2 regions of the Pradoshia eiseniae genome follow, and region 2 is predicted to be linked to the other one. Evidence: a T-box and tRNA genes for the amino acid it is inferred to sense, from the RefSeq annotation. Region 2 holds a T-box; the other holds one or more tRNA genes.
What was found. A T-box is a leader RNA that pairs with one kind of tRNA and senses whether it is charged. The one in region 2 lies ahead of tyrS (tyrosine--tRNA ligase), so its partner is inferred to be a tRNA-Tyr.

Region 1 (13,970 bases), on a different contig from region 2:
TAGATAGGTCCGAGGTGGAAGTGTGGTGACACATGGAGCTGACGGATACTAATCGTTCGAGGACTTAACCAAGAACAAAACGCACACTTTGCATGAACAAACATTATCCAGTTTTGAGAGAGTGAAAAAAGTTTAAAAAACTCTTGACCAAAGTCAGAAATGATGTTAGAATAATAAATGTCGCTGACGAAGAAGTCTGGTGGCGATGGCGAAGAGGTCACACCCGTTCCCATTCCGAACACGGAAGTTAAGCTCTTCAGCGCCGATGGTAGTTGGGACTCACGTCCCTGTGAGAGTAGGACGTCGCCAGGCAATATACAATTATTCCGCAGTAGCTCAGTGGTAGAGCATTCGGCTGTTAACCGAACGGTCGTAGGTTCGAATCCTACCTGCGGAGCCATAATGGAGAGCTGTCCGAGAGGTCGAAGGAGCACGATTGGAAATCGTGTAGACGGTCAACGCTGTCTCAAGGGTTCGAATCCCTTGCTCTCCGCCATTATTAACTTGATAAAGGCCCCTTGGTCAAGCGGTTAAGACACCGCCCTTTCACGGCGGTAACACGGGTTCGAATCCCGTAGGGGTCACCACTTATTATATGGAGGATTAGCTCAGCTGGGAGAGCATCTGCCTTACAAGCAGAGGGTCGGCGGTTCGATCCCGTCATCCTCCACCATAAAAATTTAGTATCACATTCCCATTGGCGCGGGGTGGAGCAGTCTGGTAGCTCGTCGGGCTCATAACCCGAAGGTCGCAGGTTCAAATCCTGTCCCCGCAATTAATGTGGTCCGGTAGTTCAGTTGGTTAGAATGCCTGCCTGTCACGCAGGAGGTCGCGGGTTCGAGTCCCGTCCGGACCGCCATTTATATTGATGGCTCAGTAGCTCAGTCGGTAGAGCAAAGGACTGAAAATCCTTGTGTCGGCGGTTCGATTCCGTCCTGAGCCACCATTAATAATTAAACAATTAAATGATCTATGATATAATCTAACGTATCATGCCGGTGTAGCTCAATTGGTAGAGCAACTGACTTGTAATCAGTAGGTTGGGGGTTCAAGTCCTCTTGCCGGCACTCTTCATAACGGAGGGGTAGCGAAGTGGCTAAACGCGGCGGACTGTAAATCCGCTCCTTCGGGTTCGGCAGTTCGAATCTGCCCCCCTCCACCATTCTAATAGGGGCATAGTTTAAAGGTAGAACAGAGGTCTCCAAAACCTCCAGTGTGGGTTCAATTCCTACTGCCCCTGCCAAAATATGGCGGTTGTGGCGAAGTGGTTAACGCATCGGATTGTGGTTCCGACATTCGTGGGTTCGATTCCCATCAGCCGCCCCATTTATGCTTTGGGCTATAGCCAAGTGGTAAGGCAACGGACTTTGACTCCGTCATTCGTAGGTTCGAATCCTGCTAGCCCAGCCATCTTTAATGCGGAAGTAGTTCAGTGGTAGAACACCACCTTGCCAAGGTGGGGGTCGCGGGTTCGAATCCCGTCTTCCGCTCCAGACATTCAAATCATTGGCGGCATAGCCAAGTGGTAAGGCCAAGGTCTGCAAAACCTTTATCCACCGGTTCGAATCCGGTTGCCGCCTCCATTATTATGCCGGTGTGGCGGAATTGGCAGACGCGCACGACTCAAAATCGTGTTCCGTGAGGAGTGTCGGTTCGACCCCGACCACCGGTATCAATTGACAGTATGCCATAGCTGTCAAAAAAAGTTCTCAGCATTAGTTGCTGGGAACTTTTTTATTTTCCTACTATATTAAAGTGACGATCCGTCATTTACTTTAATACATAATGGAACTAAAGAACATAACTTAAAAAGGGTCAAAAGATGATGGTGAAGAATATCTATAGGTGATCGAGTATACAGCTCAGTGCCAGTTAGATTTTATGCTCATCTGCTTCTTTAAAAGTGTAAGCATTCAGTTCACGCTCAAGTCTATTAATTAGTATTATTTTGTTTGCTATAATGGAATGCACTAATTAACAAGAAATTCCTTGCCAGATGTTATTGACATCGATGAAAAATATCGGTATATTGACATAAGGATAAGTGATTATTCTTTGAACAATAAGTTCAACTTAATAATATGCCGGTGTGGCGGAATTGGCAGACGCGCACGACTCAAAATCGTGTTCCTTACGGAGTGTCGGTTCGACCCCGACCACCGGTATCATTAGACAGTATGCCAAAGCTGTCAAGCAAGGTTCTCAGCATTTTATGCTGGGGGCCTTTTTTTCTTTTCTGAATATGATTGAATAGGCAAAATCGTGTCCATCATATCGGGATATCTGGAGGGGAATAACGTGAGAAGAGAGGGTATTTAACTAATGATGTGCTTAGAATGATTAATGCTAAATTTACAGACTAAGGAGCGTAAGTGAGGTTTGAGAAGGGGGAAGTAGTTGCGAGATTCATAATCTCGCAACTATAGAGCAGCATCTGAAGATAGACATATATGATTCATTATCTAAATGGTCACTATTTTATTATAGTAATTTCTTATGAGCTAATGCAAAGCAAGAGCAGGTATTATGGCTACTTGCTTATTAATTTGCATTATTTTACCACTATAAAATACTATTGTATTAGTCAGAGGAATCTGTTATTATAACTTTAATTTAATTGAGAACCTTTAAAGACAGTCCAGAGAGGCTGACAAGGTGGGCGGATCTATAGCTTGGAAACTGTATTTGTACACATATAATTTATAAATGTGTAAAAATGCGGTGTTTTCTGGCATTTACCACTTGTCGCGTTGAGGCAAGTGGTTTTTTTTGCTCACCAAGACTAATAACTTGGGAGGAAACAAACATGCAATTAAAAGACAAAGATTTTTCGTTTCAATCTGTACCTAAAGCGAATCGCAACAGCTTCCTCAAAATGCTTGTTGTTATGCTTGGATTCACATTCTATTCAGCAAGTATGTGGGCCGGTGGATCATTAGGGGAAGGATTAACATTTAGTCAACTAATGGGTGTCATTTTACTGGGCAACCTTCTATTAGGAGCGTTCACCGGAGCATTAAGCTATATAGCAGCGCAAACGGGCTTATCTACTCACTTACTGGCACAATATAGTTTTGGTAAAAAAGGAGCTTATATCTCTTCATTCATGTTATCAGCAACACAGGTCGGATGGTTCGGCGTAGGACTAGGAATGTTTGCATATCCGGTTTCTAAATTAACTGGCCTTCCACTTGTCCCTATTGTCATCATTACAGGGATTTTAATGACAGCCACTGCTTATTTTGGTATGAAAGCCTTAACGATATTAAGTTTTATTGCTGTACCGGCTATAGCGATATTTGGTTCAACGAGTGCTGGAATGGCCATCACGGATATGGGCGGAATGGATGCACTTAATGCCTATAAACCGGATACTTCCTTAACATTAGCAGCAGCCTTAACGATTACAATCGGTTCATTTATCAGTGGTGGTACGTTAACACCTGATTTCGCACGCTATGCCAAAACAGGAAAGCATGCTGTAACAACTACCGTCATTGCCTTTTTCTTAGGTAATACATTAATGTTCTTATTTGGTGCGATTGGTGTCATTGCAACAGGTCACAATGATATTTCAGATGTCATGATTTCACAAGGACTGCTTTTGCCGGCCGTATTGGTACTCGGATTAAACATATGGACAACAAACGATAACTCACTTTACGCATCTGGACTTGGTTTTGCCACCATGTTTAAGAAGCCGAAGGTATTCATGGTTATGATGAACGGTACAATTGGAACGGTATTTGCCATCGTTCTTTATAACAACTTCACAAGCTGGCTAACATTCTTAGGCTCCACTCTGCCAGCTATCGGATCAATTATTATAGTGGATTTCTTCTTTATCCAGAAAAGACGATATATTCAGTATGAGAAGGCGAATATTGCTAAAGTGCATGTTCCAGCCATTATTGCATGGGCTGCTGGTGTCATCTCGGGGTTAACATTACCGGGGATCGCGCCACTAAACACTTTATTAATCACAGGAATTGTTTATATAGTTTCTGTTACGCTATTGAAAACAACCGTTGTTACAGAAGTGGATGAGGAGGAAGAAGTCATTTATGCAAAAGTGGTCTAATGCTTCGATCTTCGGAAGAGAAGGTCTTTGGGATTTACTGATAGAAGATGGTTCATTTAAAAAAATTGTTAAATCTGGTACAAGCGGATTTGATGACTGTGAGACAATCGATTTAAACGGAAAGCTAGTGTGTGCGCCATTTATAGAACCGCATATTCATCTTGATACAACCTTAACGGCAGGACAGCCACGATGGAATGAAAGCGGAACTCTTTTTGAAGGTATCCAATGCTGGTCTGAAAGAAAAGATTCTTTAACAAAAGAAGATGTAAAAGAGCGCGCTAAAAAAGCCCTTAGCTGGCAAATGGCTAACGGTATAGGTGCTGTCCGTACACATGTTGACACAACGGATCCTTCTTTAGTAGCTTTAGAGGCTTTGCTTGAAGTAAAAGCAGAAATGAAGGAATTCCTTGATTTACAGATTGTTGCTTTCCCGCAGGAAGGTCTAATCTCATATCCGAATGGTCTGGAACTGGTAGAGGAAGCATTAAAAATGGGGGCAGATGTTGTCGGGGGCATACCTCACTTTGAATTTACGCGTGAAGATGGCGTTCAATCGATTCGGGAGATTTTTAAATTGGCCATGAAATATGACAAACCGATTGACATTCATTGTGATGAAATTGATGATGAGCAATCTCGCCACGTGGAAGTTGTAGCCCGAGAAACGATTATGAACGATTATCAAGGTCGGGTTACAGCAAGTCATACGACGGCCATGGGCTCTTACAATGATGCTTACACATATAAATTAATGCGTGTCCTTAGACTAGCTGAATTGAACTTTGTGGCGAATCCACTAGTGAATATTCATCTGCAAGGTCGTTTTGACACGTATCCAAAACGCCGTGGCTTAACACGTGTAAAAGAGCTTGATCAAAACGGATTAAATGTTTGCTTCGGTCATGACGATATTATGGATCCCTGGTATCCGATAGGAAACGGGAATATGCTGCAAGTATTGCATATGGGCTTACATGCTTCACAGTTAATGGGCTATAGCGATATTGCTAACAGCTTAAGGTTTGTGACGGATAATAGTGCTAAAGCATTGAACCTCAGCAATTACGGCATTGCGGAAGGAAATCCCGCAAACTTCATAGTGCTGAATGGGGAAGACGGCTATCATGCCCTTCGTCTGCAAGCAGAGGTTCTATACTCTGTTCGAAACGGAAAAGTGATTGCTCAAACCAAGCCTCGCGAGACGCACGTTTTCCTGCCAGAGCAAAAGAACATTACCTTTATGTAAAAGTTTGAATGAAGGTCTTCATCAGTTAGTGATGAAGGCCTTTTCTAATGCCTACTATATTTTATCTAATCCTTTGGGTGAAAGCTTCACATTGTAATGGCAGCGGTTCAAATGTAACTGCAGAATCTATTCTGTAAAGGTTTGTTTTTTCCAAAGGACCAGCTGCTTAGTAGGAAAATCTGGCTGATATAATCCCATCTATCTCTTATACATAAGGAAAGCTCCTCCTCAGAGGAGCTTTCCTTGCAGAATATAACGGTCAGGAGCATTCCCGATGTATGTGAAGGGATAACAGGTTGTGAGGGTAAGGGTAGGCTCATTCTTTTCTACAATGACTGTCCTGTCATCCTTATCGGTAATCCAGCTTTTTTCGATGATATACGTATATGATTGTTCCTCAAAGTTTACGATTAGTTTGTCGCCGATCTTCAGTTTTTCAAGCCCGGCAAAGACCGTGTCTCGGTGGCCGCTGAGCACCGTGTGGCCAAGACCTGGTGTAGTAGTAAGGCGGCTTGAGTACATGCCGACTCCCTTACCGAGGGTATTCTCGTCTGTTCCCCAATAAACCGTAAACTTTTGCTCGATTTTCGGAATAATGAGGGTGGCAACCTTTTCGCCTGACTGATATTCACGAGATACGACTTTCTTGTCCTTGGTGCTTGCGGGTTGCTGGGATTCATATTTCTGCAGCTCTGGCTCAGTTATTGGTGTTATAGATGCGCGGCTTTCCTGCCAGCTGCTAAAATTCATCAGCACGATAGATAAGCCGGCAATGAACATCAGTATTCCTGCGATTTTCCTAGCCATGATTCACCTCATAAAAAGCAACAAGTATTATGCCTTTGATTTGGTTTTTCGCAAAGCGATTATGCCGCCTGCAGCAGCTAGTGCAGCACCGAGTGTCATCATGCCTATATTGTCAGTAGCTGTATCAGGCAATGCTTCTCCTTCGGTTTGATTTTCCTCTGAATCAGATCCGCCTTGTGAATCGGTTGAACCGGCTCCATCATCTTTGTCTTCTCTTGATGCGACGTACGCATCATATTCACCCTTGCTCGTTTCGCATGGCAAACCATCATTATCACGGTCTAAGTCATGGGGATCATTATCAGCGTTATACCCGTTCTCATACCAGAATGCGATAACTTCTTCTTTGTTAGAAAAGTCTCCACAATTTCGATCATCCTCAGCAAATACGTAAGCGCTTTGACCAGCCAGCAAGAAACCCAATGCCATCATGCCTGCAAACAACCTCTTCATTTACATCAGCTCCATTCTGTCGAAATTGGAAATGTTCTTCCAGTCACATTATGCGTTGAAACGCCATTATTTTTCAAATCATAAGTCAATATATTTGAATATTCAGTTATTTAATCCTATTTTCGTGGTTGGGTATCACTCAAATAGGACTGTGCAGCAGTACGCTTTTCCTAAGGAAAATGAACTGTCCCTTGAGGGTATACTATATTTCTCCGAATTGTCTTTTAGTTGACTAGATATTTATATGGCAAATAGGGAATCCTTTTTGGTAGGCAAGCTGCTATAATTTCATATGTATTTATTATTTGAATAAAATATTTTACTGAGGTAGGGAATCATGAAGCAGTTAATTATCTCAAAAACATTCATCTTTATATTTGTTATCCTCTTTGTGACAGCCTTCGAGGCTGCTTTCGGAGAGTATAATGTGTTGATTGGAGTCACGACTGTGGTGGCTCTGCTTATGTATTTGGAGAGGGATCTGACTGTATCTCCTTGGAAGAACATGATGCTGCTTTTGGCCATTAATTTGTCCCAGGGGATACTTGGTCAATTGGCGGGGATTAATCCTTGGATAGGATTGCCTTTAAACTTTATGGCTATGTTTATTGTTGGTTACTTTTTTACGTCTAATATAAAAGGGCCAATGCATATTGCGTTTGGTCTGCAATATTTGTTCATCCTGGCAGCTCCTGTTCCATTAAGTGATTTTCCATTGAGGCTTTCATCGCTCGTTGCCGGAGCGTTAATCATTATGCTCGTTCAATGGATCTTTAACAAAAGGAAATTGACCAAACAGGGCAACCGGTATTTCTTGCAGGTATGCGGACATTTACAAGAAAAAATCAGCCGAATTCGTGATAAACAGCCTGCTCCGGAGCTGGATTCCCTTATCCAATCGGATATTAATGGGCTGCGGAAGGTGATTTATTTTCGGAAAATTAAGGGCTTCTATCTGACACATGAGGGAAGAGCTCGCTTGAAGATTTCAGTCTGCCTTGAAAAGCTGCATTTGCTGTTAAATCGCGCTGCTGCAAGTGACTACCCAGAAGAAGTCTTGGAAGCTCTAAATATTGAGTTAAACCATATGAAGGATTACGTTAATAATGGGAGAAGCATGTCTGATGATTCCCTGGTTGGGCTTGAAAGGGCCCATAAAGGGCATGAATCTGCTTACATAGTTGAGCTCATCAGCACGTTGAAGCTATTGCGTGAATTGCTGATGTATCTGCACACGAGTGAGGTCTCTGAACTGAATAAGGTTGAGAAGGTAGTTGAGATTCCGAAGGGTTATCGGAATGCCTATCAGTTTCTAAAGGATATTAATCGGTATTCAGCTCGGTTCACTTTCGCACTGCGCTTAGGAATTACGATTGCAGCAGCAGCTTTTATTGTTGATTATTTTAATATCAAGGATGGACGATGGGTTTTATTTACGATTTTTTCTGTGACACAGCCTTATTATGAAACGGCTAAATTTCGTTTCAAGGAACGGGTGATTGGGACCTTGATGGGAGGGGCTATTTTTTTGGTCTTATTTAGTATTTTTCACGACATGACCATTCGCTCCTTCCTGGTGCTGCTGGTCGGCTATTTGAATGGCTTTGCGGTAAAATATCGGAATGTCGTATTGACGGTTACAATATCTGCCCTTGGAACAGCTGCTCTTATTGGAGATCCGACAGTTTTGACCATGAGAAGAATTATTCTTGTTCTCATTGGCATAGGAATGGGCATGATTGCAAACCGTTATCTTCTTCCCTATACGCTGGAAAAAGGGACAAGGGATTTGATGAAAAGCTATAAGCAAGTCTCCCAGGAACTATTATTTGAGGCGGGCACCTATTTGAAACACAGAAATAATGCACATACAATCAATGATTTATTTGCTCTTTCTACTTTAATAGAGGAGCGAATCATTTCAAATAATCAAATGCTGCAGCTTGAGGAAATGGATGACTTTCTCTCGGCTCAACGCCGTTTGAATCATGCCATTTATGAAATGTTCCTGCGAATGCAAAGGGAGAATACAGATGCCTCTCTTCTTGGAGAAATCTTGGAAGAGCTTGGTCTGGTTCTCTCTTTGGAAGGGGAGGGAGGAAATGAGCAGGCTGGCCGATTATATGACAGACTGCAGATTTCCGAGTCTCTTGATGAATATATATTGTTAAAGGATGCACTGCGAATATTTAAGGGCTTTAGAAAGCAGGCTTTGTTCAATTGACTACTATGTGGGGTTCTCATATAAGATGAGGGCTCTCTTTTTTATGGTCTACGCTGAAATCTACATGAAAATCTGCAATTATTCCGAAAAGAAGGGTATAAGGGGTGTATTCGCATCTTTGGTGAAATTGCGCAAGCTTACAAGGGAGGACATTGACGATGGATATTATTATTTATGCAGCCATCTTTCTGATCGTTTATTTCTTCATAGGAAGAAGAAGTGGGGGACGGGAGAGAGGAAAGCTATTTCATATCTTAGCCGCTGCCTTGATTACCATTTTGATTATCGTGATTTTATTTATTATAAGGGGAATGATTCCTTAAGACATCATGGGACTGTGGATTGATAATCTGCAGTCCTTTGTTTTGCAAATATGACCGTGATCATAAAGGAATTTTTACACGAAAAAGAGAATATTATTAACAGAGGGAAAGGGAATTTAATCATGGCAGGGGGATTAATTTGAGGAAAATCTGGTGTGTCTACAGTTTGTTATTGTTGCTGGCAGCTGTGGTTTCAGGTTGTAATGTGTCAGAAGCGAGCGGGGGGTCAACCGTGATTAAGGTAAGTGAGAATACGGATCGACAGCAGGCATTTACGGACTTAGGCCTAGTGTCGGTGCTCGATTTTGATGTTACATGGCAGGATGCTGATGAGACTGAGCTGGTTATTTGGGCGGAGCAATATAAGGGTGGGAAGCTAGATACAGAGCAGATAATCAGCTTCACAACTTATAGTGAGGAGGCCAAGAAGAAGGGACATCTCGGAATGGGAATCGTCGATGCTGAGGACGCTCCGCCCATGATAGTGGCTTATGCTCTCGAAAGTTCGATGAGGGTTGCACTAGAGGGAAAGATCGATCATTCGAATGCCTTTTATGGCTGGTCTTCCATTGATGATGAGAAGGTGAAATTAGAAATAGGGAAAACTTATACTATCGGCGCTTACAGGGTGTCAAGTGGTGCTTCGATTCGGACCTATAATCTTCAAAGTGAAGATGAAGTGAAGAAAATGATGAAGGAGGATCGAACAGGATTCTTGCTTAAAGTTAAGCTAGAAAAAAAGCAATAGTGTGAAGAGGGTCTATCCAATGTATGGATGGCCTCTTTTTTATTGTAGTATACCTTCATAAAGGAAATTATTCTTTGTTGATTTTTAACAGAAATTGGTGTTTCGAGCGTTAATTTAGATTTATTTGTCAATTTTTAATATAATGGATAAATGTTTTTAAAAGACTGAAAGAAGGAGAGGGATTTTTTGAGTAACCAAAACAAAACACCAGGAGTACCCGGGATTCCAAACACAGGTTTCTTTGGCCATCCTAGGGGGCTATTTACGTTATTCTTTACAGAGTTTTGGGAGAGATTTTCTTATTATGGCATGAGGGCCATTCTGGTTCTCTATTTATATGCAGAGGTGACAAAAGGCGGCTTAGGATTTGATCAGGCTACCGCCATGTCAATTGTGGCCATTTATGGTTCATTAGTGTATTTATCCGGAATTATTGGCGGATGGATTGCAGACCGATTGTTAGGGACAAGCCAAACCGTATTTTATGGCGGTATATTAATCATGGTTGGCCACATTGTTCTTTCCCTGCCATTCGGTGTGGAAGCCTTTTTTATCAGCATGATTTTTATCATCCTTGGTACAGGGTTGCTTAAGCCGAACATTTCGAGCATTGTCGGTGAGCTTTATACAAAAGATGATCAGCGCCGGGATTCCGGGTTCAGCATTTTCTATATGGGGATTAACTTGGGAGCCTTTAGCGCTCCGTTCGTGGTAGAGAAATTGCGCTTTGAATTTGGTAGCTTCCATGCTGGATTCTCTGCAGCAGCAGTCGGGATGTTTGTCGGATTGGTTGTGTATGTAATTACAAGGAAGAAGTATTTAGGAACACTCGGCAGTGAAGTTCCAAACCCGCTTTCAGGGGATGAGAAGAAGAGATATGCTATGTCTATCACAGCTGCTTTGATGATAGCAGGGGCTGTTCTCTATGCTTTAGCAACTATCAACTGGCTCACAATTGACCGTTTCATCTTGCTTGTGACGATTACGGCAGTCGTTATGCCGGTGATTTATTTCGTCACCATGTACAGGAGTTCAAAAACAACAGGGGATGAACAGTCAAGATTGCTTGCGTATATTCCGTTGTTCTTAGCATCGGTCCTATTCTGGGCAATATATGAGCAAGGGGCCAATCTTTTGAACATTTATGCCTTAGAAAGAACAAATTTAACCTTGCTCGGCCAAAAGATTGCACCGGGTGTCCTTCAAGCGATGCCGGCTATGTTTGTCATTATCTTTGCTCCAGTGTTTGCTTGGTTATGGTTGAAGCTTGGTGATAGACAGCCTTCTACACCAAAGAAATTTGCAGTTGGGTTATTATTTGCAGGACTGTCCTTCGTCGTGATGCTTATCCCTGGGTTCTTAGGCGGGACGGATTCTCTCGTAAGTCCATATTGGCTGATTTTAAGCTATTTCGTCGTTACATTAGGTGAACTTTGCTTGTCTCCAGTTGGTTTGTCGGCAACGACGAAGCTTGCACCAGCAGCCTTTTCCGCGCAAACGATGAGTCTTTGGTTCATGTCTAACGCGGTTGCCCAAGCTTTGAACTCACAAATTGTGAAATTGTATTCTGCCGAAACTGAAATGCTTTATTTCGGAACGATTGGCGGTCTGGCGATTCTATGCGCGCTTCTTATGTTTGTCATCTCACCAATGATTCAGCGGAAGATGAAAGGTGTCAGATAAAGACAGTTTTAGCAAGGACAAAAGGTCTCAGCATATGTGCTGGGGCTTTTTTTTCTGCTTATGGAAGCTTCAATGATCGCTATATTGATATCATTGGTAGCTTATCCCTTTATAGGTGTATAGTAAGGATAGAGGGAATCCTATTAGTTAAGTAAAGAACATTTCCTCTTTAGATGGTTCAAACAGAATGAAAAGGCATCATATGAAGGGAGAGATTAACGTGAATCAAGCAGTAGTCATTACAGGTGCGGCAACAGGTCTTGGGAGAGCCACGGCTTTAAAGCTGGCTGGAGAAGGATATCGATTAGTTTTGGTAGATTTCAATGAGGAAGCAGGAAAACAAACAGCCGAGGATGCGAAAGCATTGGGAGCGGAAGCGATTTTTGTCCGTGCGGATGTATCGAATGAAGAAGATGTGAAAAAGTATGTAGAAGAAGCGAAATCGGCATTTGGAACGATTGATGCATTCCTGAATAATGCTGGAATCATGGTTCCTTTTCGTCTCTTGCATGAGTATGATGTAGAGGAATATGATCGTATCATGAACATTAATGTAAAGGGAGCATTCTTAGGTATAAAATATGTCATACCTGTCATGCTGGAGAATGGCGGAGGGACAATCGTCAATACAGTGTCCTCCAATTCGTTCAAACCAACGGCCTATAACGGCGTCTATGCAGCGACTAAGCATGCTCTGGCAGGATTGACCAAATCGATCGGCCAAGATTATCAGGATAAAGGAATTTATGCTGTAGGGGTTGCTCCAAATAATATGAAAACAACGATTTCTAAGAATGCGAGTGTCACAATGAATCAAGAGATTGGTGCGGCAATTCATGCCACTACACCACCAAATATAGCCGCAACAGCGGAAGAAGTAGCAGAGGCGATGGCGTTTGCCATGAAGAATGGAAAGCTGCTCACAGGCTCAATTATTAACTGTGCAGGAGGACAAATCCTCCAATAGGATGCTTACCATTACTAAAAAGGATGAATAATTAACGAGCTGAAAAAAATATTATGATCGCAGGGAGCGGAGTATTGAGAAGCCACCTCGCTAATCAGCGTCTTTAAAGGATTGATATCGATTACGATAGTCATGAAGATGCAAAGCTTTTTGGACCCAGTTTTTAAAAAGGATAAAGAGATTGAAGAAGGAAGAGAGGCAGACGAATTGCTTCTCTTCTTTTTTGGTATAAAGGTCTGATGAATTATGTCTAGGAAGGATTGCTCTCTGGCTATATAGAATACTTATATATCCCGTGTTATGCGCCTATATGATTATTGTCAAAGCCTTGAAAAATTCAGAAGCTGGTAATCTTTCAAATCCAGAACTCAGGGAAGCGATGTCTAAGTATAATGAGAAATTAGTGAAGGCGGAAGGCCATAGGTCACGGATGGTCCCTTTTCGGAAACGAAGGAGTTAATTGCCGGGTTCATCTTAATTGATGTGAAGTCTAGGGAAGAAGCTGTCGTATGGGCTATGCAGATGCCTGACTCGCAAGGAGATGGGGAAGGACAAATTGAACTGCGGCAAGTAATCGAGCTTCCGGCGATCAGAGGGTGCGTAAAGATTTATAGGAAGCGCCGGAAAAGCTGGAACAACTATCGATTTTGCGAATTAGGGAAGGATTTACATCTGGTTTGAGTGCCATGTATCAAAACTTTATCCTCAAGGTGGTTAGAATATGGGAATGTCGGATTATTATAAAAATCTCCGAGAAAGAGTTGGAAGTGAACAAATTTTTATACCGAGTGTTGCGGGAATCATACGAAATGATTTAGGAGAAATTTTATTTCAAAATAAGGGTAACGGAGAGAAGTGGAGCCTTCCTGCTGGAGCAATTGAACCTGGAGAAGCGCCAGCCCAAGCGGTTGTTCGCGAAGTATGGGAGGAGACAGGATTATTTGTGGTGCCGCGAAAATTACTCGGTGTATTTGGCGGGAAAGATTTCCGATATCAATATCCTAATGGGCATCGTGTGGAATATAGCATCTTTATGTTCGAGTGCATCATTCAACATGGTAAACTTGAACCAATAGATAGCGAAACGGCTGAACTTCAATATTTTAGCCCGGACAATATGCCGGAGCTTGCCTTGCCTTATCCTAAAGACCTGTTTAATCAAAATGAAAATAATGAAACTTACTTTCAGTGGGATGAACAATGGTTAAAAGGTCTTTCTCGCATAGATGGGTAACGGGAAGCCAAAGAAACGAGCACTAGTTTCCAGCTAAGACCCTTTTAATCAAGTTTTCTGCTATATGTCGTACGCAGAGGCAAGAAATAAGGAGGAAGGGCTATTGATTCTTTTGCCCAATTGGGAGAGGGTCCTGAAAATGAATTCTTATTATGACTATTGCTGAGCCTAAGGCAGTTTAGTTGAAACAGAAATATTAAT
Region 2 (17,097 bases):
CCGAATGGGGAATCTTGCCATCAAAAAAGGCTGGCCGTCCATGATGCGCCAGATTTGGAATAACGAACAGAAGTATGAATCCTATTTTATGCCTTCAGGCTGGTATGTTTCTGGAGATTCTGCCTATATGGATGAAGATGGATACTTTTGGTTCCAAGGAAGAATTGATGATGTCATCATGACATCTGGTGAACGGGTTGGACCATTTGAAGTAGAGTCCAAGCTGGTAGAGCATCCAGCTGTTGCAGAAGCTGGAGTCATTGGCAAGCCTGATCCTGTCCGGGGAGAAATCATTAAGGCGTTTATCGCTTTACGTTCCGGATATGAGCCATCTGATGACCTGATTGAAGAGATTCGCCAGTTTGTAAAACAGGGCTTAGCGGCCCATGCTGCCCCGCGTGAGATTGAATTTAAAGAAAAGCTTCCTAAGACAAGAAGCGGTAAGATCATGCGCCGTGTCTTAAAGGCATGGGAGCTTGAACTACCGACGGGTGATTTATCCACTATGGAAGATTAATTGACAAGAAAAAACCGGCCTGTCCGCTTACAGGCCGGTTTTTTCTGTCTTATTCGTCATCAAGGTCAATCGTTCCGGTACGGGAGCTGATTGCCACTTCTTGAAGGAGATTGTCAGCTGTTTTTACTTCAATTTCATATTCATATTCTGAGTCGGTCGGGTTATCCTCTATGTCAATCTCTTTTGTTATTGTTAGAATTTCTCCATCCACATGAGATAATGCAATTTCTTTTGCCTGGCTTTCTGTGTAATTGTTATTTTGGCTGGCATAATAATAGCCTAAGCCGATATAGCCACCTACGGCTATAATGCCAAGCGCGATGATTGAGCTTGCCGCCATGATGATTACTTTCTTCCTGCTTTTTATCTTCTCCTGCATGCTTTTAATTACGTCCTTCATATCCTGTTACCTCCATATTAGTTACTGTTTTTGTATAAAAATGTTGCATCCTGCTGCTGTTTTTTCCTCCCTTTATCCGGGTAAAAAACTTCTTTAGGATAACGCATGAATGAAAATATTGAGTAGGTTCATCTGTATTTCCTCCTTCACTATCATCATAAACGGTAAAGATTAAAGGAAGATTAATAGCATAAAATAGCGTGTTATTTTGGATTATCATGAAGCATTCGGTTTTCATTTTACCTTAATGTAGCAATGATATGATGGAAGAAAGGTAATCGCATAAAAGGGGGTCTATCAATGAGGATTCTTATTGTAGAAGATGAACAGGACCTGCGACAAGTGCTGGTTAAAAGGCTGATCGCGGATCATTACAGCGTGGATGCTGTAGATAACGGGGCGGATGCTCTTTATTATATGAGCCTGGCCGATTATGATTGCGTCCTATTAGATATCATGATTCCAAACATCAATGGCTTAGAAGTCTTAAGAACCATTCGCTCTGAAGATAAGACGATTCCAGTGCTCTTGCTCACGGCTAGGGATGCCATTGAAGACAGGGTAATTGGACTGGATAGCGGGGCAGATGACTATTTAGTAAAGCCATTCGCCTTTGATGAACTTCTAGCGAGAATTCGGGTTCTGACAAGGAGACAATTCGGAAGTGTGTCCAATATCCTTCATATTGAGGATTTGATGGTCGATTGCAATGCTCGTACTGTCATGCGCGGTAATAAGGAAATAGAGCTGTCGAGCAAGGAGTTCGCCATTTTAGAATACTTAATTCGGAATAAAGGAATCGTCCTTTCGAGAGAGAAAATTGAACAGCATGTCTGGAATTACGATTATGAGGGCGGTTCCAATATTGTTGATGTGTATATCCGTTATTTACGAAAGAAAATCGATAGCGAGCATGAGTTGAAACTGATTCAGACCGTCCGTGGCTCCGGATATGTATTGCGAGGGAAATCATGAAGAAATTATCCATAAAGATGAAGATAACTATTTGGTACACAGGACTCATCCTCCTCATTATGGGGTTTGCGTTCACACTTATCTGGCTGTTTGCTGGACAGGCGGTCACATATCAAGCTGAGAAACAATTAAAAGAAGCTGTCAGTGACAGTCTTGATGGTATCGCCATCAAGGATGGCGGAGCAGTCATTGATCACGAATTTGAATACTATGATGATGGTGTTAGCATCCTTATATACAATGAAGATGGGGGCTTATTGGCAGGAAATCCGCCTGCCGGCTACCAGCAAGAAGAAGGATTTAAGCATGATCAAATCAAGCGGTCAGAATATAATCAAACTGAATGGCTGAGCTATGATTATCAGCTCATCGAGAATGGTCAGAGTATTTGGGTGCGCAGTATTATGGCAATAGATTCATTTGTGAAAACGATGAAGATTATCTTTCTCATCGTGCTCGTTGCATTTCCGCTTCTTCTTCTCTTAGCCGGATTTGGCGGCTATTGGATTACGAAGAAAGCTTTTCACCCTATAGAAGAGATGAACCGTGCTGTTTATGAAATCAGGGATGGGAAGGACTTGTCGAAGCGAATCCATTTATCTGGCACCAAGGATGAAATTCATGAACTTGCTGAAACCTTTAATGGCATGTTTGAAAGGCTAGAGACAGCTTTTGAGAATGAGAAGCGGTTCACCGCCGATGCGTCGCATGAACTGCGAACGCCAACATCTGTCATCATTTCACAAACGGAATATGCTCTTACCCAGCTCGATAATCAGGCTGAAATGAAGGAAGCGCTGCAGTCAATCCTAAGGCAGTCGACGAAAATGTCTGAATTAATCCACCAATTATTGCAGCTGGCAAGGAAGGACCAAGACAGCTCACCCATCATATATGAGACCTTTGATATAAGCGAACTCGCCGAAATGGTTGCTGATGAAATGAGAGAGAGTGGGGAGAAGAACGGCATTTCTGTCGTAGAGGATATCCAGTCTGGATTGATGATAGAGGCCGATCAAACCTTACTGATGCGCTTGCTTATGAATCTGGTGATGAACGGAATTACTTACAATCGGGAGAATGGATTTGTCAAAATCAAACTCTATGAAGAAGCTGATCGAATTATTGGGGAGATATCTGATAATGGAATCGGCATTGACAAGAAGGAGCAGGAGAAAATTTGGGAACGGTTCTACCGGGTTGATTCAGCAAGAACGAGCACGGTAAACGGGAATGCCGGACTTGGACTCTCGATGGCTAAGTGGATTGTAGAAATGCATCAGGGAACCATTACGGTTGACAGTCAACTTGGTGCGGGCAGTTTGTTTCGATTTAGCCTTCCAAAAAGGAGAAATATGTAATAGCACAGATGGATTGGCTCTCGCTCCGAAAGCATTAAATATCAGATAAATTGGAGACAGGCATATAATGTCTGTCTCCTTAGTTAGTAATAAAGATGAATTTGTCTATTTTCCTAAATCAAAAAGGCTGCCTCCAAAGTCCGTTTAATAACGGACTTTTGGGGACAGCCCTTTTTTATTCAAATTGATTAGTTAAGCAGCCTCATCCTCATCCTCATCCTCTTCAGGCTTGGATTGCTCTCGAGGTTCTGCTGGTTGATCGTCAGATGATTCTCCTTCATCTGAGGGCTCATTCTGCTCATCTGCTGGCTTCTTATCTTCCTCATTTTTCTTGTCATCTTTTTTCTTGTCATCTTTTTTCTTGTCGTCTTTTTGGCTGTTCTCTTTCTTATCTTCAGCTTTCTCTTCTTTATTGAATTCAATCAGATTAGAAGGCTTTGATAGATTGCCGGCTATGTCGACAGCGACCACATGATAGGTCCCTTTTCCGCTTGATGAGAAGCTTCGAGAATCATCAACTTTTATGCTTGCGACCTTTTTGCCATCTTGGTATACATAATAGCCAATTACGTCGCTGTCACCTGAGGCACTCCAGCTGATCGCCTTGCCGTTTACCGTAACAGATGGGGCACCAGGTGCTTTACCATTATCATTTAATGTAGCTCCGCCGATGATAAGATTCTTGTAGTTATCGCCCTTCGGCATGATGGCTGATTTGTCGGTTACATATTGGCCGCCAATGCTATTGAAGAAGTCGCTGCTTACGGCAATTCCTTTTACCGTGAACTCAGCAGGTGTACCTTTGTGGGCGAGATATTTCTTGCCATTAATGAACACATAGCTTTCACTTGATGTCGGCATATTTCCGCCTCCATTAGGGAGATGGCTCGCATTGAAATAATCAGAGACGGTCAGCTTGGCTTCCGCGCATGCTCCAGATGCGAGTGTTCCTGTCAGCATGCAGTAGGATCTTGTCACGATTCCGCCAGGCATTTGATGCCGGCTTGATGGAGCAATCAGCTTAGGATCCACATCATAGGCTGAGTTGATCAATCGGGCCCATAAGCTTTGGTTACGTTGGGAATAGCTCATGCCACCTGTTTCCACGGAGCCATTTGAATCATAGCCCATCCAAACACCAAAGGTCACGTTCGGATTGGTAGCCACGAACCAGGCATCGCGGAAGCTTTGGCTCGTTCCGGTTTTGCCGGCCCAATCACTGTAGAATTTCAGCTTGCTATTAATCCCGGCAGCTGTCCCTGATGTAAGGACATCACGCATCATGTCCAATGTCAGATAAGCGGTCTGCGGACTGAATACTTTCGTCGCCTTTGACTTATGCTCGAAGATGATGTTTCCGTCATTGTCCTCAATCTTTTCAATCATATATGCATCAACAAATTCTCCGCCATTAGCAAATGTGGCAAATGCATTGGTGTTTTCCTCGACAGTGACCCCTCTTTCAAGGGCTCCCAAGGAAGTTGAAAGATTCGTATAATCGGCTTCATGTAGTGAGCTGAAGCCCATTTTTTTCAGATATTCTGCCGGACGGCGATTCACTATTTCTTTATACTGCAGTACGGCAGGGATGTTGTATGATTTCTTCAATGCTTCCCTGGCTGTCGTCAAACCAGTGATTCCGCCTCCAGCATAGTTTCCAGGACTATAGCCATTGATACTGATTGGAGCATTAATCAATGTTTTCGCTGGGAAAGATACTCCGTATTCTATTGCGGGAGCATATACCAATAATGGCTTCATCGTTGACCCATTTGAGCGGACAGCAGCGGTTGCATGGTTCAGCTGCTCACGTTCAAAATCACGCCCGCCGACAAAGCTTAAAATCTTGCCGGTAGAGTTCTCGATCAAAATGGCGCCAGTATCAACAGGCTCGTTCACTATTACCTTTTCGCCGGTATCCGGGTCAATCTTATCAGCTGGCCGGGTCCCTTGATAATAAGGAAACTCCTTCGTGACCTTCTGCATATTATCGTACATTTTCTTATTGACAGTTGTATGGATTTTATAGCCGTTTTGCCTGATGGCTTGGTCGGCTAGGTTATAGTATTGCTGATATAGCTCTTCACTTTCATTTAAATCCTTCTGCTTATATCCATCTTCCTTAGCAAGGATTGGCATCATGATTTCAATCGCTCTTTTTTCTACCTCATATGTGAGATAAGGATAACGCTCTGTTGAGGAAGGCTGTCTTTTCGCCAAATTTGCCTTTATATCATATTTTAAGGCTTCCTCATATTCCTTTTTCGTAATATCTCCGTTGTTGTACATCCGTTTCAACACAGTTTTCATTCGATTAAGACCAGGGCTGATATCCTCCTTCACCTCCCCAAACTGAGTAAATGGCGTATATGAATAGGGGTTTTGAGGCAAGCCGGCAATAAAGGCTGCTTGCGGTAAGGAGAGATCCTTGGCATCGACGCCGAAGATCCCTTGCGCAGCCGTTTGGACACCAGCTATATTTCGACCGGATGAGTTACGGCCAAATGGTGAAATATTTAAATATGATTCTAGTATTTCATCCTTTTCGAGAAATTTCTCCAAGCGCATCGCCAATAGGATTTCCTTCGCCTTCCGGTCAAAGGAGACCTCGTTTGTAAGGATTTGCTGCTTAATCAGCTGCTGGGTCAATGTGCTTCCGCCTGTTTGGACGGCTGAACCAGTTACTTCCTGGAAGACAGCGCGCATCAAGGCTTTCGGAACGACACCATCATGCTCGTAGAAGTAGGCATCCTCGGTTGCAATCAATGCCTTCTTGACATTATCGGAGACATCCTCGAGTTTCACTTCCTGCCGCTCAAGATCTGTGCGCAGCTTTCCTAAATATACATTGTCTGCGAAATAAACCTCTGATGTTTCCTCATAATTTAGCAAACTATTTTTTAATTGTTTTTCGCTTCGAACAGGCTCATCCTTCACGATGGAGGCAAAATAGCCTGCTCCTACTCCGCCTGCAAAAAATATTCCAAGAACGATGACAATCATGAATATGAGAATATAATTCCAGAGTACTTGATACGTAATGCTTGTTTTCCGCTTGAATGTTGGCTGAGTGACATATGAATAGAGGGATTGGACCCCTTTTTTAATTTTTGCGATTATCTCTTCCAATTTTTCACACTCCTATAAGAAATCATGTACATTATAGCATAAGGTAGGAAAATCGTATAAAAGATTCTATTTTTGTCATTTTTGTCTCGCTCATGTCTAAAATGGGTTTGACAAGGGGAGGATAAATATGATAAAAAGTTCATATCATCATATCCAATGAAAAAGTAAAATGCAATGACAGGAATCCAGTAGTTAATCCGTCCCTGTTCTAGAGAGCCGGTGGTTTGGTGCAAACCGGTATAAACGGGTTAATGAATTACCTCCTGTAGCAGCATTCGTGAAGGCAAGCCACTAAGGCAGGCTGTGTAGCGTATGCCGGGCCCTTGCCGTTATAAGGTGAAAGCGGCGGGAAGCTTTTATCCCGCAAGTTGGGTGGTACCGCGATAATCATCGTCCCTTCATATTTATGAAGGGGCGTTTTTGTGTTTATTTACAAAGCTTTGCTGCACATAGTCTTAAGAACCAATCATACAGCTTTATAGTGCAAGTGAGCGAATGAGGGCTATGTCTAGCTGTTTAACTAATAGGAGGAATGACAATGGATTTACTTCAGGATTTGCAATGGAGAGGCATTATTTATCAACAGACGGATGAAGAGGGCCTTAAGGAACAATTACAGAAAGAAGCAACATCCTTATATTGCGGTGTTGACCCTACTGCAGACAGCATGCATATCGGTCATTTATTGCCATTCTTGACTTTACGCCGTTTTCAACAGGCTGGCCATAAGCCAATTATCCTGGTCGGCGGAGCAACTGGGATGATCGGTGATCCGAGCGGTAAAACGCAGGAGCGTCAATTGCAAACGGTTGAAGCAATTCAGCATAATGTAAAGTGCCTGCAAAAGCAATTAGGGCGTATTTTTGATTTCGAAGGGGAAAACGGTGCAGTTATGACCAATAACTTTGACTGGATCGGATCCCTCGATATGATCACCTTCTTGCGCGATTACGGGAAGCATATCGGAATCAACTACATGCTGGCAAAGGACACGATTGCCTCACGACTCGATACGGGCATTTCTTTCACAGAATTTACGTACACCATTTTACAGGCCATTGACTTTAAGCATTTATATGAGAATTACAATTGCAAAATTCAGCTTGGCGGAAGTGACCAATGGGGCAATATCATTACTGGGTTAGACTTGATTCGTAAAACACAGGGTGAGGGCGCCAAAGCATATGGCTTAACGATCCCGCTTGTGACAAAGTCTGACGGAACGAAATTCGGTAAAACAGAAGGCGGCGCTGTTTGGCTTGATGCAGAAAAAACAACTCCGTATGAGTTCTACCAATTCTGGATTAACACAGCCGACCAAGATGTTGTGAACTACTTAAAAATCTTTACCTTCTTATCGAAGGAAGAAATTGAAGCACTGGAGGCTTCTGTCGAAACAGAACCGCATCTTCGCAAGGCTCAAAAAGCATTGGCGGAAGAAATGACCCGCCTTGTACACGGACAGGACGCGCTCGATAAAGCAATCAATATCACGCAAGCGTTATTCAGCGGCAATGTAAAGGAGCTAAGCGCGAATGATATTAAGCAAGGTTTCAAGGACGTGCCTTCCTATGTGCCGGCAGCTGATGAAGAGCTAACATTAGTAGAGCTGCTCGTGAATGCGAAAATCTCCCCATCTAAACGTCAAGCGCGCGAAGACATTACAAACGGAGCCATCAGCATTAATGGCGATAAAGTAACCGATCTTTCTTATGTATTGTCCGCTGAGGACCGGATTGAAGGACAATTCACGGTCATCCGCCGCGGCAAGAAGAAATACACGCTAATTAAATATGTATAAGAAATAGAGAATCCCAGGTGTCATAGGCACCTGGGACTTTTTATTGCTATATGACTAGGTGAATGGGTGTTTAGCAATAGCCAAGAATTCTTAAAGGAGTTTGCGAGAGAAGAATCATTATTGTGATGATAAAAATCAAAATATTATTAAAATTTCTTTTTTGATATATTTAATATAAGAAGGGAGTGGCTGGATTGTTGGGGAAATGGATAAAACGGTATTGGGGTAAGGGGAACATCATTACGTTTGAATTAGATGATTGGTACAAATGGTATAAAGAACCCGAGAAATTTCACCGTGCAGCTGTTAAACACCTTAGGGATGAAGGTCATATTGTAGAGACGATATCAGTTGTTCGTACTGTTTATAGCAATAAGATTTCAGTCTTAGTAGTCGATGGCATAAAATATGAGCTGAGTGCGATAACTGATAGACAAACAGGAATCACTCAGCTAGCTCAAATAAGAAGAATAGATGTATAAAGGAGTATTTGGAGTATGGGCTCCTTTTTACCTTTAAAAGCTTATTATAATCAGAAAAAAAGCCAAAACGATTGTCATTATAAATGAATACAATGATTATAGGGGCGATTATCTTTAGAATCCCTGGCTCTTTCTTCATATATCCCACAAAGCTAAAAATATTTTATGAGCAGCTGTAGTATTCAATACATCCACGTAACAAAAGAAAAAACCATCCCAAAAGGGATGGTTTTTCGTAACGAGCAGATTAACGAGAGTAGAACTCAACGATAAGAGCTTCGTTAATTTCAGCTGGAAGCTCAGAACGCTCTGGTAAACGAGTGAATGTTCCTTCAAGCTTGTCAGCATCGAATGTTAAGAAATCAGGTACGAAGTTGTTTACTTCGATCGCTTCTTTAATAACATCAAGGTTGCGAGATTTTTCGCGAACGCCGATTGTTTGGCCAGCAGTCAAACGGTAAGATGGGATGTCAACGCGACGTCCATCAACTAGGATATGACCGTGGTTTACAAGTTGGCGAGCTGCACGGCGAGTGCGTGCTAAACCTAAACGGTAAACAACGTTGTCAAGGCGAGATTCAAGAAGAACCATGAAGTTCTCACCGTGTTTACCTTGAAGTTTGCCAGCTCTATCAAAGATAGTGCGGAATTGGCGTTCGTTCACACCGTACATGTGACGAAGTTTTTGTTTTTCTTGCAATTGCAAACCGTATTCGGAAAGCTTTTTGCGTTGGTTAGGACCGTGTTGTCCTGGAGCGTAAGGACGCTTTTCTAATTCTTTACCAGTACCGCTTAGGGAAATTCCTAAACGACGGGACAGTTTCCAAGATGGACCTGTATAACGAGCCATAAGTAGACTCCTCCTTGATTGTTTTTATTTTTGTAAAATAAAAACCGATGTTTACATGCATTACTGCCATTTCATTTTCATGCACCTTCGCCCTAGCAGCAGCGGGTTACGAGATGCACCTCAAAGGCTTGAGGAATGAAATGAACGAATAAAGACGTGAACATAAGCTGCGATATTTTACACAAGGAGTATTGTATAATTTATTCACTGGGAAGTCAAGGTATTGTCTTCTAATTGGAAAATACGAGCATGGAAAACGGATAAAACGTCCCTTTTATAGGGCGGATTCCAGGATAGAGACGATTTGCTTAAGTCCTGCTTCATCTTCTTCATCAAAGCGGTCAAGAATCGGGCTATCGATATCGAGAACGCCAATGAGACGACCATCCTTCACAATTGGTAGAACAATCTCTGACTGACTGGCAGCGTCACAGGCGATATGTCCCGGGAAATCGTGAACGTTTGCAATGCGCATCACTTGCTGCTCTTCGGCTGCTTTGCCGCAAACGCCCCTGCCAAGGGGTATACGGATGCAAGCTGGAAGTCCCTGGAACGGTCCGAGAACCAATTGGCGGGTATCTTCCTCATATAAATAAAAGCCAACCCAATTGATATGATCGAGAAATACGTTCAAGAGAGCACTCGCATTGCTTAGATTAGCTATCCGATTAGGCTCTCCGGCAATTAAGGCCGCCAATTGTTTGCTAACAGATTGATATTGCTCTGGTTTAGTCCCGGTGTATTGTTCGACTTGAAACATGATATTTCTCCTTTCCTCCCTATATTGGGTATTGAAACCTTGCCAATGCTGTCTGATCCATTCTTTTTGTCGAGAACTTATTAAAGGATATCGCCCCCTTAAAACAGAAGTAATCTATAAAGAGAATTACCTTTGTTAAAAGGAGGGGAGTGTACGAATGGACAAGAACTCTAAGACGAAGGATTCCATTATAGAGGCTGCTATCTATTTATTTTACATGAAAGGTTACTCCGCTACATCTATTCGAGATATTGCCGGTCGTGCCGGAAGTAATTCCGCTAATATTTCTTATCATTTTCAGCATAAGCAAGGCTTGCTGGAGCATTGCTTTACTGATTTTTTTGAGGGTTACCTAGATGGGCTTGAGAGAATTGCCGAGCAATTGCCGCGTGTGGGCGCACAGGAATGTCTCCTTCAGTATGCGAGCTTTTGCCTGCATTATTACCGTGAAAACTTTTTGCTTACAAGGCTCGTGCTCAGAGAGATTTCAGTGGACACGAGCCTGAATCGGGAAGTCTACATGACATATTTGTCTAAGGAGAAATTCCTTCTCAAAATGATCATGGAAGAGGGAAGAAAACGGGGTGAACTTCGTCCCATCTCCATTCCGATGTTCGTGACAAAATTAAAGGCGATGCTCAATGAGCCTTTTATTCATTCGCAGTATTTCATGGAGGTCTGGCATATCTTCCCGAATGAGCCGTATTTTACGAATGCGTATTTCACAGAGATTGAGACTTTCCTGCAGGAATGCCTGTTCAAAGCGGTGTACCCGGCGCCAATAGAGCTGGCTAAGGCTTGATTAAGTGCTCAAGGATAGCAGGGTCAAGGGCATCAAGACCACGGCCTAAATCAGATGGATGGTGTGAGTCTGAACCATAAACGAGCGGGATGCCCATATTAGCAGCCGTATGCAGGATTGTTTCCGGCGGATAAATCTCTTTGCATAAGGGCTTGAATAAACCGGCTGTATTTACATCAAGCTGGTATCCCTTTTGTTTGATCAGGGGCAATAGACTAAGCATCTGCCTAGTGGAATCATAACTGCTAGGGTATTTTTTTTGGAATTTGGACACGAGCGAAAGATGACCGAGCCGTTTTGGCTTGTAAGGACCAAGATCGCTTAATATGGCTTTTTCAAGTGTTTTATAATAGGCATCATAAACAGCTTCTGTCGTGCCAAAACGCCCGATGATGCGCTCAAATTCCTTCTCGCTGTAATCAAGACAGAACCATTCATCCTTTAGTCGAAGAAAATGGACAGATAGGATTGAATCGGCCAAATTCGGGCCAAGCTCGCTTAATAATTGTTTCGTTTCTTCCTCATGCCCTTCGATATAATCAATCTCTAACCCGATTTTAATGGTAATCCTTCCAGCATAGGCCCTCTGGTAGTCTTTCAGCTCCTCTATATAAGAACGGAACTCATCTATGGCCATCGAGCTGTCCCTTGTAGGCGCGGGGTCGGAGAAGGTATCAGGGAGCGGAGCATGCTCCGTGAAAGAAATTTGGCTGTATCCTAATTGGAGTGCGCGTTCGATATAGGCGCTAATTTCTGCATTTGTTCCATGCGGACAGTAATGTGTATGTACATGACCATCAAAAATATCCATATTTTACTCCTCCTTTTCGACAAATTTTATTTCTTTCGAGAGTTTTTGGCAAAAGATAAGTCGTTTAGGACAACTTTTTGCAGAAAATATCGTATTTTATGGTTAAAAAAAGTCTGTACCATGTTATCATTAAATCATTGATATGAACTTGTATACATAAATATTTGTCTCGTGTTGAATAGGAGGCTTCTTTATGAAGTATGTGATAGGGGGACTAGCGCTAATCTTTGTTGCCTTTATCGTAGGGATATTGGTAAGAAAGAAGCACTATAAAGAAATTGACAGACTTGCAGATAAGAAAGTAGAGATTATGAACAGGCCGATAGCTGAGGAATTGGCTCGAGTGAAAAGCCTGAACATGACTGGTCAGACAGAGCGGTTGTTTGAACGCTGGCGCAAGGAGTGGGATACCATTCAAACGGACCGCCTGGCAGAAGTGGAGAGTCTGCTCTTTGATGCAGAAGAGTATACGGATAAATACCGGTTTAAGAAATCAGTGGCCGTCCAGCATGAGATTGATCGGATATTGGACGAAACTGAGATTACGCTGGCAGCGATTCTTCATGAACTGAACGATCTTATCGGCAGTGAAGAGCAGAATAAGAAGCTTGTCGAGGAGCTTTTAATGACCTATCGGGATTCGAAGCAGCATTTGCTTGCCCATCGTCATGCATTCGGGTCTGCAGCAGAACGTCTTGAACAGGAATTTGATGAATTGGCATTGGAATTCCAGACGTTTAATACACAGACAGAATCTGGCGATTATCTGGAGGCGAGAGAGCAGGTTCTGTCCATCGAAGCCAAGCTGATTGCCATTAAGGAGAAGATGGAGAAGATTCCAGATCTCTTGGCGAATTGCCAAATACATATTCCAGGCCTGCTGCATGAGCTGAAAACGGGATATACGGAAATGTGCTCACAAGGGTATCCGCTCAGCCACATTTATTTTGAGACAGAACTAGAGAAAATGGAACAGCAGTTAGCTGAAGCTAAATCACTCCTAAAAGAAACAAAAGCAGATGAAGCAAGCAGTGAAATCGAGCAATTGAATGATACGATTCAATCCTTCTACGATCTTCTTGAGAAGGAAGTGATGGCTCGTCAGTATGTAATATCTGCGAAAAATATGTATCAGCAGAAGCTCGATCAATCTGTTGACCGACTTGAGCAGCTAGATGCAGAGACCAATGTCGTTAAGCAGATCTATCAAATGCCTGAAAAAGAGCTTGTAGTGCGCACGAATATTGAAAAGACATTAATCAATGTTAAAGCGAAATGGGAGCTGCTGAAGGATAGGCTTTCTGAGGAGAAAACGGCCTACACGGTGTTGAAGGAAGATATTGTCGAGCTTGAAGGCAAGCTTGATGAGCTGACAAAGGCCCAAAAGGAATATGAAGAGAAGCTAAATGCCCTTCGTAAGGACGAGCTTGAATCAAGGGAGACAATCCGCAAGCTGCAAATGAATATGATTGAATCATTGCGGATGATTCAGGAGAGTAATATGCCGGGTATGCCAACCTCGTATGAGCTAATGGTTGTTCAAGCGAAGGAAAGTCTCTCTGATGTGAAAGATAAGCTGGATGAAAAGCCGCTGAACATGAATGCGGTCATGCATTATCTCGACATTGCCAGTGTCGCGGTCAGCAGGGTTCATGAGGCGACTGAGAATTTGACAGAGCAGGTGCACCTCGCTGAAAAGGTTATCCAATACGGAAATCGGTATAGAAGGCAATATCCATCTGTTGCAGCCGCTTTAAGCGATGCTGAGAAGAAATTCCGTAATTATCAGTATGAGGATGCACTCGAACAGGCAGCCACCGCGATAGAACAAGTGGACCCAGGCTCGCTCAAAAAAATCCAAGACTTACTGGAACAAGACTATATGGCTAAATAGACCAGTCCAATTTGACCATGGGCTGGTCTTTCCTTTTGGATAGCAGTCCTTAAGGGGTGAGAAAATAAGGCAAAGTTGAAATCTGCAGCTTTATAAAACGTTAAGTTTATGCTACATTTTCTTATTGATAGGCTAGGGGAGGAGAAATCCGATGATTTATTTGGACAACAGTGCAACGACACAACCATATCCGGCTGTGCTGGATTCATTTATGAAGGTTTCAACTGGCTTTTGGGGTAATCCCTCTTCGCTGCATGGTTTTGGAGGAAAGGCTGAACAATTGCTTGCGAAAGCGCGTGAGCAAGTGGCAGGCCTCTTGAAAGTCAATCCGGCCGAGATTATTTTCACCTCAGGCGGTTCAGAGAGCAATAATCTTGCCATTAAAGGAGCCGCTTTGCAATATAAAGCCCGGGGAAAACATATTATCACCTCTTCCATTGAACATCCGTCTGTCCTTAATCCGACAGAACAGCTGAGCGACTTAGGGTATGAAATTACTTATTTGCCGGTGGATGAATATGGACGAGTAAATGTGACACAATTGAAGGAAGCGATTCGAGAAGACACGATTCTCGTTTCGATTATGCATATTAATAATGAGATTGGCTCCATCCAGCCGATTGAGGAAATAGGGCAGCTGCTGAGACGCTATCCGAAGATTCTCTTCCATGTAGATGGGGTCCAAGGATTTAGTAAGGTAGATCTTTCTTTGGCAGCTACCCATGTAGACCTCTATTCATTATCGGGTCATAAAATACATGGGCTTAAAGGGACGGGCCTCCTTTATAAAAGAGAGGGAGTCAAGCTTTCTCCACTTATTGCCGGAGGAAATCAGGAGTCCGGCTTCCGAAGCGGGACAGAGAGTGTTGCCGGAGCTGTCTCATTGGCAAAGGCAATGCGTCTTGTAACCGAGGAAAGCAAGAGCAGCTTAGGGAAGATGAAGGAGCTGCAGGAATATGCGATGAGCCGTCTGGCAGCAATTGACGGGTTAGTCATCAATACGCCATATGAAAAAGCGGCACCGCATATCATTAATTTTTCCATTCCTGGCTTAAAGTCAGAGGCTTTCGTGCATACGCTTGAGGATGAGGAAATTTATGTTTCCACAACCAGCGCCTGCTCGTCGAAGAAGAAATCGATGAGCCATACATTGCTGCAAATGGGAAAAAGCGAGAAGATCGCCGGCAGTTCCATCCGAATCAGTCTTCATTTTGGTTTGGAGAAAACAGATATCGACAAGGCCATTGCCGCAGTAGGCAAGGCCATTCAAATGTTAAGTGAGGTTAATAAAAGATGATTAAATTTGACCATATCGTCGTTCGCTATGGGGAGATTACCTTAAAGAAGCGGAATCGGAAGAGCTTTATTACACAGCTCAAGAAAAATGTAAAAAACGCCTTGATGGATTATCCGAATGTACGAATTGAGGCACAGCATGAGCGTATGTATATCCATTTGAACGGAGCGGGCCACGAAGAAGTAATCGATCGTTTGAAGAAAGTGTACGGCATCTCTTCTTTAAGTCCTGCCTTAAAGGTAGAAAAAGAAATCCCAGCTATTCAGGAATCAGCGTTATTCTATATCAATCACCTTTCACGGGATATTGCGACATTCAAGATTGATGCTAAACGGGCTGACAAGACATTTCCTTATTCAACCTATGACTTAAACGGCCTCGTTGGGGGATATTGCCTGCAGCGTAAAGAAGGACTAAAGGTAGATGTCCATAATCCAGATCTGAAGCTGCGCGTAGAAGTTCGTAAGGATGCAGCTTATATTACTGGGGAAAAAATTGCAGCAGCAGGCGGCTTGCCAATCGGTTCAAGCGGTTCTGCGATGCTCATGCTGAGCGGAGGCATTGACAGCCCTGTTGCAGGGTTCTTGACGATGAAGCGCGGGGTGGAAATTGAATGCGTCCATTTCTACAGCCCGCCATTCACGAGTGAACGCTCGAAGCAAAAGGTTATTGATTTGGCAGAGAAATTAGCGGAGGTCAATGGACGGATGGTTCTGCATATCGTTCCATTTACAGAAATTCAAAAGCTGATTCAAAAACAAATTCCGGATAATTACACGATGACAACAACACGACGGCTGATGCTGCGCGTGACTGATGAGATTCGAGAGCAGCGTAAAGCGCTCGCCATCGTCACGGGCGAAAGCTTAGGGCAAGTAGCGAGTCAGACGATGGAGAGTATGTATACGATCAACGAAGTGACCAATACGCCTATTCTCCGCCCGCTATTGGCGATGGACAAAACAGAAATCATTGAGATTGCTGAACGTATTGGTACGCATGACATCTCTATCCGTCCATTTGAGGATTGCTGTACTGTCTTTACACCGACAAATCCTAAGACGAAACCACGAAGAGAGAAGGTTAATCACTACGAATCCTTCACGGATTTCGATCCTTATATTCAAGAAGCGGTCGAGAAAACGGAAACCATCATCTTCAGCAGCAAGGACAAGAAGAAGGTTGAGGCAACGGAAGATCTGTTCTAAATATAATATGTGAACAATTACCATATTGAGTTGCGCATATCGGCATGTGTTTTTACACACTCTATAATCACAAAGGAGGTGAAAAACACATGTCAAACAACTCAAACAACCTTTTGGTACCAGGAGTAACTCAAGCTCTTGACCAAATGAAATACGAAATTGCTTCCGAGTTTGGAGTACAACTTGGAGGAGAAACAACTTCTCGCGCTAACGGTTCTGTTGGTGGAGAAATCACAAAACGCCTTGTTCAAATGGCTGAGCAACAATTGGGTGGAGGATACTCCAGATAATTTCATACACTTGGCTACAGAAAGCGGACTTAGGTCCGCTTTCTTTTTTTTATCTCGATGTTTACATACAACAAAGGGGATAATTTCACAGAATATAATAAAATATTTTGGAAAATCATGTATAATGGCATTGATTACCATTAATTGCTAAGGGGAGTGGAGAGAATGAGTGAGAATCTTATTGCACCAGAGCAATACAATTTAGTGGCTGAAATTGAAAAGTATGCAAAATATGAAAGAAGAAAAGCTCTTATATGGAGAGATGAAAGCGGTTTAAAAAAAGAGATGACATATAAGGAGCTTATACGAACGGTTAATAAAACAGCAAATGTTTTCCTGAATGAAGGGCTAAAAGCGGGAGATAAGATGCTGATTATGGTGCCTAGGCTTATTGAAGCCTATACAGTTTACTTGGCTGCCCTAAAGGTTGGACTAGTGGTCATACCATGTTCTGAAATGCTGCGGACGAAGGATTTACAATATAGAATCGACCATTCCGAAGCGAAAGCTGTGCTTGTAC

Region 1: it has a tRNA-Tyr gene. The T-box ahead of tyrS (tyrosine--tRNA ligase) is inferred to sense a tRNA for this amino acid. The anticodon was not compared.

Annotation. Positions count from the first base shown of each region.
Region 1 is NZ_PKOZ01000025.1:2,191-16,160, reverse strand. It holds rRNA gene rrf (5S ribosomal RNA) at 196-312, shown strand; tRNA gene CYL18_RS18410 (tRNA-Asn) at 326-400, shown strand; tRNA gene CYL18_RS18405 (tRNA-Ser) at 405-496, shown strand; tRNA gene CYL18_RS18400 (tRNA-Glu) at 513-587, shown strand; tRNA gene CYL18_RS18395 (tRNA-Val) at 598-673, shown strand; tRNA gene CYL18_RS18390 (tRNA-Met) at 702-775, shown strand; tRNA gene CYL18_RS18385 (tRNA-Asp) at 783-859, shown strand; tRNA gene CYL18_RS18380 (tRNA-Phe) at 871-946, shown strand; tRNA gene CYL18_RS18375 (tRNA-Thr) at 995-1,067, shown strand; tRNA gene CYL18_RS18370 (tRNA-Tyr) at 1,079-1,162, shown strand; tRNA gene CYL18_RS18365 (tRNA-Trp) at 1,170-1,243, shown strand; tRNA gene CYL18_RS18360 (tRNA-His) at 1,251-1,326, shown strand; tRNA gene CYL18_RS18355 (tRNA-Gln) at 1,336-1,410, shown strand; tRNA gene CYL18_RS18350 (tRNA-Gly) at 1,419-1,493, shown strand; tRNA gene CYL18_RS18345 (tRNA-Cys) at 1,509-1,583, shown strand; tRNA gene CYL18_RS18340 (tRNA-Leu) at 1,591-1,672, shown strand; tRNA gene CYL18_RS18335 (tRNA-Leu) at 2,084-2,165, shown strand; gene codB (cytosine permease) at 2,807-4,081, shown strand; gene codA (cytosine deaminase) at 4,065-5,330, shown strand; gene CYL18_RS18320 (class D sortase) at 5,559-6,137, opposite strand; gene CYL18_RS18315 (excalibur calcium-binding domain-containing protein) at 6,165-6,590, opposite strand; gene CYL18_RS18310 (FUSC family protein) at 6,928-8,814, shown strand; gene CYL18_RS19315 (hypothetical protein) at 8,973-9,137, shown strand; gene CYL18_RS18305 (hypothetical protein) at 9,277-9,885, shown strand; gene CYL18_RS18300 (peptide MFS transporter) at 10,072-11,568, shown strand; gene CYL18_RS18295 (SDR family NAD(P)-dependent oxidoreductase) at 11,789-12,535, shown strand; partial or broken gene CYL18_RS18290 (YciI family protein) at 12,846-13,117, shown strand; gene CYL18_RS18285 (NUDIX hydrolase) at 13,257-13,769, shown strand.
Region 2 is NZ_PKOZ01000008.1:38,683-55,779, forward strand. It holds gene acsA (acetate--CoA ligase) at 1-517, shown strand, start outside; gene CYL18_RS13180 (PepSY domain-containing protein) at 567-917, opposite strand; gene CYL18_RS13185 (response regulator transcription factor) at 1,218-1,892, shown strand; gene CYL18_RS13190 (sensor histidine kinase) at 1,889-3,253, shown strand; gene CYL18_RS13195 (transglycosylase domain-containing protein) at 3,446-6,382, opposite strand; T-box leader at 6,548-6,783, shown strand; gene tyrS (tyrosine--tRNA ligase) at 6,921-8,183, shown strand; gene CYL18_RS13205 (hypothetical protein) at 8,381-8,665, shown strand; gene rpsD (30S ribosomal protein S4) at 8,913-9,515, opposite strand; gene CYL18_RS13215 (GAF domain-containing protein) at 9,790-10,275, opposite strand; gene refZ (forespore capture DNA-binding protein RefZ) at 10,433-11,077, shown strand; gene hisJ (histidinol-phosphatase HisJ) at 11,067-11,888, opposite strand; gene ezrA (septation ring formation regulator EzrA) at 12,082-13,782, shown strand; gene CYL18_RS13235 (cysteine desulfurase family protein) at 13,934-15,079, shown strand; gene thiI (tRNA uracil 4-sulfurtransferase ThiI) at 15,079-16,287, shown strand; gene CYL18_RS13245 (alpha/beta-type small acid-soluble spore protein) at 16,377-16,577, shown strand; gene mbcS (acyl-CoA synthetase MbcS) at 16,743-17,097, shown strand, end outside.